2 regions of the Tigheibacillus halophilus genome follow, and region 2 is predicted to be linked to the other one. Evidence: predicted binding sites of a transcription regulator. Region 2 holds the regulator's gene; the other holds the start of a gene.
The links. The regulator Rex, encoded in region 2, represses fermentation and respiration genes when NADH is low (regulators of the CRP and FNR family bind a similar motif). The targets are predictions, from matches to a motif close to TTGTGAAATATTTCACAA.
Positions count from the first base shown of each region.

Region 1: the regulator Rex is predicted to act here: its motif matches at 2,651-2,668, upstream of ACFSMW_RS05130 (cytochrome c oxidase subunit 2A).

Region 1 is NZ_JBHUIZ010000003.1:911,036-915,460, reverse strand. It holds gene ACFSMW_RS05150 (formate--tetrahydrofolate ligase) at 1-249, opposite strand, end outside; gene ACFSMW_RS05145 (cold-shock protein) at 561-761, shown strand; gene ACFSMW_RS05140 (isoprenylcysteine carboxyl methyltransferase family protein) at 889-1,419, opposite strand; gene ACFSMW_RS05135 (type III polyketide synthase) at 1,419-2,504, opposite strand; gene ACFSMW_RS05130 (cytochrome c oxidase subunit 2A) at 2,766-2,903, shown strand; gene ACFSMW_RS05125 (cupredoxin domain-containing protein) at 2,933-3,436, shown strand; gene ACFSMW_RS05120 (b(o/a)3-type cytochrome-c oxidase subunit 1) at 3,436-4,425, shown strand, end outside.
Region 2 is NZ_JBHUIZ010000016.1:6,748-11,172, reverse strand. It holds gene ACFSMW_RS17960 (CPBP family intramembrane glutamic endopeptidase) at 1-686, shown strand, start outside; gene ACFSMW_RS17955 (YdiK family protein) at 692-892, shown strand; gene ACFSMW_RS17950 (nuclear transport factor 2 family protein) at 1,000-2,052, opposite strand; gene ACFSMW_RS17945 (redox-sensing transcriptional repressor Rex) at 2,229-2,870, opposite strand; gene moaC (cyclic pyranopterin monophosphate synthase MoaC) at 2,872-3,366, opposite strand; gene ACFSMW_RS17935 (ABC-F family ATP-binding cassette domain-containing protein) at 3,593-4,425, shown strand, end outside.

The sequences.
Region 1 (4,425 bases), on a different contig from region 2:
GTTCAATGCTTGTCCAAGTCCGACAGTTACCGTGGACTTTCCTTCTCCTGCCGGTGTCGGGTTAATAGATGTAACCAAAATGATTTTACCATCTGGCCGATCCGCTAACTTTGGCAGTAATTTATCCGATAATTTCGCTTTCGTATGTCCATAAGGTTCAAAATCGTTCTCATCAATTCCTAATTCCGCAGCAATCTCAGTAATCGGCTTCAATGAAGCCTCTTGCGCTATATCAATATCACTTTTCATTGCAGAATCCCCCTTTTTGATTTGGCCATGGCTATATCATAGCACGATTTGAGAGAATTGCGTTGCAGCAATAAAGCAAAATTTGAAACAATAAACAAGATAAAATAAACAATTTAGATTTTACAGGTGTTTTCTGATATTAATCCCTTGACTGGAAAAGCCAAATGGGCTATATTTGAGGCAAGCAAAGAAGTTTTAGTACTATTAAACAGACCTTTTAATGCAGAAATGCAATTGGATCATTATTTGATAGTCACTGATCTGCTTTGTATTAACACGTTTCGCGTGATGGGTTTTAGGAGGATTAATACATGGAAAATGGAGTAGTTAAATGGTTTAACGCAGAAAAAGGTTACGGCTTTATTCAAGTCGAGGGTGGCAACGATGTATTTGTCCATTACTCTGCCATTCAGGAAGAAGGCTTCAAAACATTGGAAGAAGGACAGGAAGTCACTTTCGAAATTGTCGAAGGTGAGCGTGGTCCTCAAGCTGCCAATGTCATGAAGAAATAATACAATTCATGATTCACTAATAAAAGAAGCATAGGACCGTCCCATAAGTCTTGAAGAGACATGGAGACGGCCCTTTTTTTGTTCAAAGTGAATATAACATTGTCCTATCTGCTTGTTGTATTCCCTTTTATAATTTAACCGTTTGTTCTTTTGCTACCGCTGCCAAAGCTTTTTCTTCCTGCGGTATTCTGATTTTCAAAAGAAGCACATGCAAAATCGGAAAAATAAACGCTGAGTAAAAGGCCCCGAACAAAAAGGGGATAAGAAACAGTTCAGCTGCTACAATAAAGTAGTTAGGATGTTTGACGTACTTATACGGCCCTTTTTTAATCAGGGCGACTCTCGGCAAAACAATGATTTTTGTATTCCAAAATCTGCCCAGTGTTTGAATACACCACACTCTTGCAAGCTGTGTCGCAATAAATAAGCATAAAATAACAATGCTCGGAGCGAGGCTTTTCTGTGATCTGAGTGTGGTTTCCAGAATGATTCCGCAAAAAAACAAACCATGCATTATGATGAACCATTTGTAGTGCTCACTGCCAGTTTCTATCCCGCCCCTCTCTTTCATCCACTTTTCATTGCTTTTGGCGATTGCCAGCTCAGCAAGACGCTGACAAATAATAAATATGATAATAATCCACATCCATGCTGCCATTATCTCCACTCCAATAACATTAATTCTGATGAAAACCCGGGACCAAGTGCTGATAAAATGCTTTTGTCACCCTGTTTCATACCATTTTTCAGCCATTCCTTCAATACATACAGAACTGTAGGGGACGACATGTTGCCATGATTGTATAGAACTTGATAGGAATAGATAAGCTGTTCTTTTTTTATGGACAAAGCGCTTTCCATCGCCTGAAGCACCTTTGCACCTCCTGGATGCACGATATATGAATCAATTTCATCAGCATTACAAGAGAGCATATCCAAAAATTTCAGGCAGTGTGTCTTCCAGATTGTTTCCACCAACAAAGGTATACTTTTGGAAAATATCACCTTCAAACCGTTTTCGCTAATCTCCCAGCCCATCACGTCCTCTGTATTTTTTTCAGTATGGGAGCTTGACAAGATAACATGGGGCTTGATGCCTTTTAGGTAGTGCAGATATTTTGACTTGGTACCAAGTAGTAAAACAGCGCTTGTCCCATCCCCAAATAAAGCGGTACCGATAAAATTGCTTTTTTCCTGGTCACTTTTTTGGAAGGTCAGACTGCATTGTTCTGTACAGATCAGCAGACATGTCTTGTCCGGATGTGCGCTGATCCAATCTGATGCATGCGAAAGGCCAATGGCTCCTCCAGCACAACCAAGTCCCCAGAGAGGCATCCTTTTGGTGTCCGGGCGAAAGGGCCGCTTGTTCATGATCCTGGCTTCCAATGATGGTGTTGCGATGCCTGTGCTGGAAACGAAGATCAGCATATCGACCGCCTCATAGGGTATATCGTTATGCAGAAATTGCTGGTCAGTTAAACATGTATCGATTGCCTTCAATGAATCCTCTAATGCGCATGTTAAATAAAGCCGATTTCTATCTGAAAAGGGATGCTCCTCATAGAACCACTGTTCATTTACTGAAAACTGTCTCTCATTAATCAAAGCAGAATCAAATACCTGCAACAACCTTTGCATCTTTCTCTCAGGATAATCAAACAAAGCGTTTACGATGTCTTTCACAGCTTCCTGGCTATAACTATACCGTGCATGCTGCGTTCCAACAGACCCGATTACCGTCATTTTCTCACCAATCTTCTTATAGTTCTCTTCTTCATCAGTCTCGTTCTTATTTTGTCTATATTTACCTGTTTTATTACATGGATTTTCACAGTTTTTTCACAAACTTTTCTAACCAAAAGGTTCGAAAAAACCATTTGATAGTACGTTTGTGAATAAATGTACAAATTGTGAATGATGCCTAACCTCCCACAAAACACTTTTCAATTTTTGTATGATGAATACATAGGAAACAGCCATCACATAGAAAGGAAGTCGTTGACCATGGCAAAAGAAGAAAAAGCTGTAAAAAAGGCTGACAAAGAGCTTAATTTAAAAGGAACCTTTATCTCTGTCATGTTTGTTGGTATTTTCATCATCATCAGCTGGGTTGGAGCTTTTGCTTTATTTTTATCAAGATAAGAGATTTTCATTCAAAGGAGGGAGCATTCATGCATTTGCATAAGTATGAGAAAATATGGCTTATTTTTGGCATCGCATCTTTAATTATCTTTTTGGCAATTTTAGGTTATGGTGCGTTTTGGAAAGGAACCCACCCTCAAAGCCATGGTGAGACTATCAATCCGAATCATGTCGACCAAAACGAGTCATTCCAGGAAGAACATCTTGGTCTAAATAAAATAGGAGATAAACGTTATGTGGTCAATATTCTCGCATCCACGTTCAACTATGACCTTGGCAAAGATAAAGACGGAAATCCTGTGAAACAAATTCGTGTTCCAAAAGGGTCAAATGTTTTATTTCAGGTAACCACAAAAGATGTGGTTCATGGTTTCAATGCTGCCGGAACCAATGTGAATATGATCGTTGAACCGGGTTATATCAGCAGCTATGAAACAGTTTTAAACAAACCTGGTGTCTACACAATCGTATGTAATGAATATTGCGGTGTAGGACATCACATGATGTATGCTACTTTGGAGGTGTATGAATAATGGCGATACCGATGAAAGATGAAAGCACCCAGGCGAAAACCCTGACAATCACCAAGCCAGAAGCGAGATTGTATATGTCATTCATCCATGTGGCATTTATTGCCTTACTGGTTGGAGGTGCGATGGGGTTATTGCAAACACTTGTCAGATCAGGCAAATTCACCCTGCCTTTTGGAATCGGCTATTATCAAATACTAACCGTTCACGGTGTGATACTTGGACTTGTCCTGACAACTTATTTCATTATCGGTTTTCAATTTGCATTGATGGGTAAAACAGTCGGCATATCTAAAAAACAAAGAAAAGCCGCTTGGCTGAGCCTTTGGGTAATGGTAGCGGGCACACTGATGGCATCGATTACCATACTGCTTGGCAAAGCAAGTGTACTATACACGTTTTACGCGCCTTTAAAGGCACACCCGGCGTTTTATATCGGTCTCGCTTTAGTGATTATTGGCAGCTGGATAGCGGGGTTTGTCAATTGGCGGCAATTATATTTATGGAAAAAACAGCATCCTGGTGAAAAATCACCTCTGCTTGCATTCATGGTTGTTATCAATATGATTATGTGGTTCATTGCGACACTGGGAGTTGCCGCAACTGTATTGATCCAGTTTATTCCATGGTCACTCGGCTATTCAGCAACAATCAATGTACTGGTCAGCAGGACCTTGTTCTGGTATTTTGGGCACCCGCTTGTATATTTTTGGCTGCTGCCGGCCTATATGGCATGGTATGCCATTATCCCAAAAATCATCGGCGGCAAAATCTTCAGTGATTCCCTGGCGAGAATGGCTTTCATTCTGTTCTTATTCTTTTCCATACCGGTAGGCTTTCACCACCAGCTCACGGAGCCTGGTATCGATGCAACATGGAAATTCATACAGGTTTCTTTAACTTTCATGGTAGTGATCCCAAGTCTGATGACAGCATTTTCGATGTTTGCAACCTTCGAAATTACCGGTCGTAAAAAAGGATTTAAAGGATTA
Region 2 (4,425 bases):
TTTCCTACGTGATTATGCAATTTTCCGTAATTCTTGGCGCCCCTTTATTTTACTTTCTATTTAAACTGACAGAGGCCGAGGCAATCATTTACTTTACCATTTTCAGTTTCCTCGCCGGCCTTGTCGTCTTCCTTCTATTGATGAAACCGGATATGAAGGAAGGAGTATCCCCGGACGCATCCGCCACAGGCACCACGGTTGGATGGATAATCGGCGGCGTATTTATGGCACTGGCAGCACAAGCTTTAGCTGCAAATATTGAAATCCATGTATTCGGTATAAAAACAGAATCGGAAAACACGAAAAATATCATGGATATATCAAAAGCATTTCCAATATTCTACGTCATTCCTGTGTTGATCGCACCGATTTTGGAGGAAATCCTGTTCCGAAAAATCATCTTCGGAGCATTGTATAACCGCACCAATTTTTGGATAGCCGCATTGATTTCATCAGTCATTTTCGCTGTTATCCATCAAGACCCTAAACACATTCTGGTGTATGCTTCTATGGGGCTCACATTTGCATTTCTATATGTCAAGACAAAACGGATTATCGTTCCAATCCTTGTTCATATGGGGATGAACACGACCGCAGTATTGGGGCAGCTGTTGTTGACCCCGGAAAAAATGGAAAAATTGGAACAGCAAATGAATTTCATACAGCAGCAAATTATTGGAGGATAACTTTTATGATTTCATCTCTTATCAGCCGGGCTATTTTATATTTCGCCATGGGGGCCTTATTCATATTTTTTGCGGTCCGCAGCGCGCATGACACGATGTGGAATATCACTACTATGTTATTGGCAGTGATTGCCACCTTGGATTTCGGCATGGGGTTCAAATTAATAGGATTGCATTTTAAACTGAAACGGGATCAAAAAAAATAACTTTTTATATAAAGCGTCCAGGCGATGGACGCTTTTTTGGTTGAACGAGACATTCGCTTTTGATTGAGACATGCTGTCTTTTCCAGAGTAACCCGTTTGATCGATTCCTATTTCACCTTTTTCAATACCTTTGTCAAATCCTGTTTGACTTCTTTAGGGACTTCATCCGCCCCTGAAGCACCGAATGTCACTGCGTACAAATCATTCCCTTTAAAGAAAACACGGCCGATTTGTGCCTGATCGATCTGGTCATCGTCAGCTTTGATAACCAATTCGAACATCGTTTCATTCTTCGTCGTATCGTAAACTTGCAAATCGAACTTGTCGCCGACCTGTGCTGTATACTGTTCTCGCACAAGCTCCATCCATTCCTTCGGTGAAAGCTCGCCCTTGGCACCTGCTACATATTCCAATGTAACCTGGTTATCCTTATATTTCCCATCAGCAATGGTGAAAAGTGCGGAAGCAAAGCCATCATCTTCAGTATATTCCGCTACCGTCAATTTCATGGCGATGGTTTGCTGCATCTGCTTTAGCTGATCTGCATATTGTCCGTCCATTTCACCATTATCAGCACTTGCCTGCGTTTCTGCAATCGTATCTTCATCAATCGGATTGCCATCCTCATCCAGATACGTCACATCGTTCGCCTGTGAGGCGTAAATTTTCCATTGGCCGTCTTCCTGGCGCAGTTCATGATAACCCTTCACTTCATTGTTTTTAAATTCGGGAATTGGTTCCTTCGCTACAGTCCGTTGCACATAACTCACTTTTGCTTTATCCTCGTTTTTCTCTTCTACTTTCATATCCGTGATTTCCATGTCCAGATCTTTGTCAATGATCGCTTCCATCTGTTGTCTGGTCGTATCGAACACAGGAGATCCACTATGGATCGTGTCCATGTACGCATCAAGGTCTTTATCTTTGTATGCTTGCAAATTAGCATCCAATACAGCAAATAACACTTCATCGCTAGCGACAGCATTTTCTTTTTCTTTGTCTGTCTCTGTTTTTTCTGCCGCAGCAACTTTACTGCCCTTTTCTTCTGTTTTCGTTTTGTCTTCATCCTTCTTATCTTTGCTGGCGTTGTCTGAACAGGCAGCAATAGCCAAGCTCAGTAATAGCATCACGCAAAGAGCCATCAGTTTTTTACCCCACATTGTTTGCACTTCTCCTCTACGTTTTTCTTTTTCTCACCAATTCATCATAGCCAATGCAAGCGATGAATAGAAGATGTCGAAAGTACCATCTTTTCAAAATATTGAGCCTTAATACCCATGACTATCCTGTACATAAAAAAACCTGGCAGCGAAAATCCGCTGCCAGGTTGTTATGCTCATATTTCTTCTTTTTCATTTAAAGGATAATGCTTCAGGAAATATACCAATGCCTGGAGTTCAACCGCCAAATCGATATGATGTACGCGAATATGACTTGGCACACTGATCCTGGCGGGAGTGAAATTCAGAATGCCTTCGATCCCGCAATTGACCAATCGCTCGGTGACAGCATCTGCGACCTGCGCGGGGATTGTCAGAATAGCCACTTTCACGTCCTTCAGTTTTTCTTCCAGCTCATCGATTGAATAAATAGGGACTCCTTCAACATCCTGGCCCGCTTTCTCAGGATCTGCATCGAATGCCATCACGATTTTGGTGTTATTATTTTTCAAGAAATTATAATGTAAAAATGCTGTACCTAAATTACCAACACCGATGATTGCCACATTCGTCAATTCATCCTGGTTCAATGTTTTACGGAAAAAACCCAATAAATATTCTACATTATAGCCATATCCTTTTTTGCCTAAAGCGCCAAAATAAGAAAAATCTCTGCGAATAGTCGCTGAATCAACCTTGACAGCCAAACTCAGCTCCTTAGATGAAACCCGTGATTTGCCTTGATGCTGTAAATTATTTAAAAAACGATAATAAAGCGGCAAACGCTTTGCAGTGGCTTGTGGAATTTTGCGTTCCATATTACTCCTCCTTCATGCCCCGATGGAAATCCCCGGATTTCCCGCCCTTCTTTTCCAATAAATATGTTTGGCCGATAACCATCCCTTTATCCAATGCCTTACACATATCATAAATTGTCAATGCCGTCGCAGATGCGGCTGTCAGCGCCTCCATCTCCACCCCGGTACTTCCCTTGGTTTTTACAAAGACTTCTATTTTCAATTCATACGTATCTCCCGCTTGCTCCCAGCTAAAAGATATATCGACGCCTTTCAGTGAAAGCGGATGGCACATCGGTATCCAGTCAGACGTTTTTTTGGCAGCCATGATTCCCGCTACTTGTGCAACAGCAAGTACATCGCCTTTTTTTATTGTTTGCTTCACGATGCCTTCATGGATTTCCTCATTGACGAAAATACTGCTTGCAGCCAACGCTGTACGTTCTGTGTCCGCTTTGCCGCTGATATCAACCATTCGGGCATGTCCCTGCTCGTTAAAATGTGTGAATTCAGCCATCTGTACCGTCATCCTTCCCTTCACTAATATGTTTTATTTCTGATATCATTTTGTCGTTCCCAATGTATAATAACCAAGAACAAAGCAAATAGTTCAAAAGATCTCATTCCTATTCTAGCAGAAAATCGTTCGGAAGTCGTGATTCTTTTCACAAAAGGATTGCCCAGTTGATTCCCTTTAAGATACACTGAGATGTGGGAGGATTTATCAATAGAGGTGAAAGCGTATGATTTTGATGCAACTCAACGGCATCTCCAAATCCTTTGGAGCCGATGAAATATTATCCGATATCAAATTGGAAGTAAAAATGAAAGACAGGATGGCTATTGTTGGCAGAAATGGAGCGGGAAAATCTACCCTGCTTCAGATCATGGCCGGCCTGCAATCGTATGACACGGGCGAATTTTTCAAACCGAAGGATGTCAGTACTGGTTATTTATCTCAGCATACCGGCCTTGAATCAGAGCATACCATTTGGGATGAGATGCTGGAAGTCTTCACCGATATTCTTCAACAGGAAAAGAAACTTCGCGAGTTAGAAACAAAAATGGCCAATGCTGCGGCTTTGAGTTCCAATGATTATGAACAGCTGCTTAAAAATTATGACCAGCTGCAGCATGCCTTTGAAAAAGCCGGCGGCTACAATTATGAGTCAGAAATTCGTACAGTACTGCACGGGTTGCATTTTGGTGATTACGATGAAGCCACCGTGATCAATGAACTCAGCGGCGGTCAGAAAACACGATTGGCACTCGGTAAATTGCTTCTTGCAAAACCAGATATATTAATATTGGATGAACCGACCAACCATCTGGATATTGAAACACTGACATGGCTGGAAGGGTATCTTTCAAGCTATCCGGGTGCGGTCGTCATCGTCTCTCACGACCGTTATTTCTTGGACAAGACCGTTTCCATCATTTATGATGTGTCGCGCCATCATATAAAAAAATACCACGGCACATACTCATCTTATTTGGAACAACGCGCTCTTCAATACGAGCAAGAATTGGATGAATATGAGAAACAGCAAACAGAAATTAAAAAAATGGAAGACTT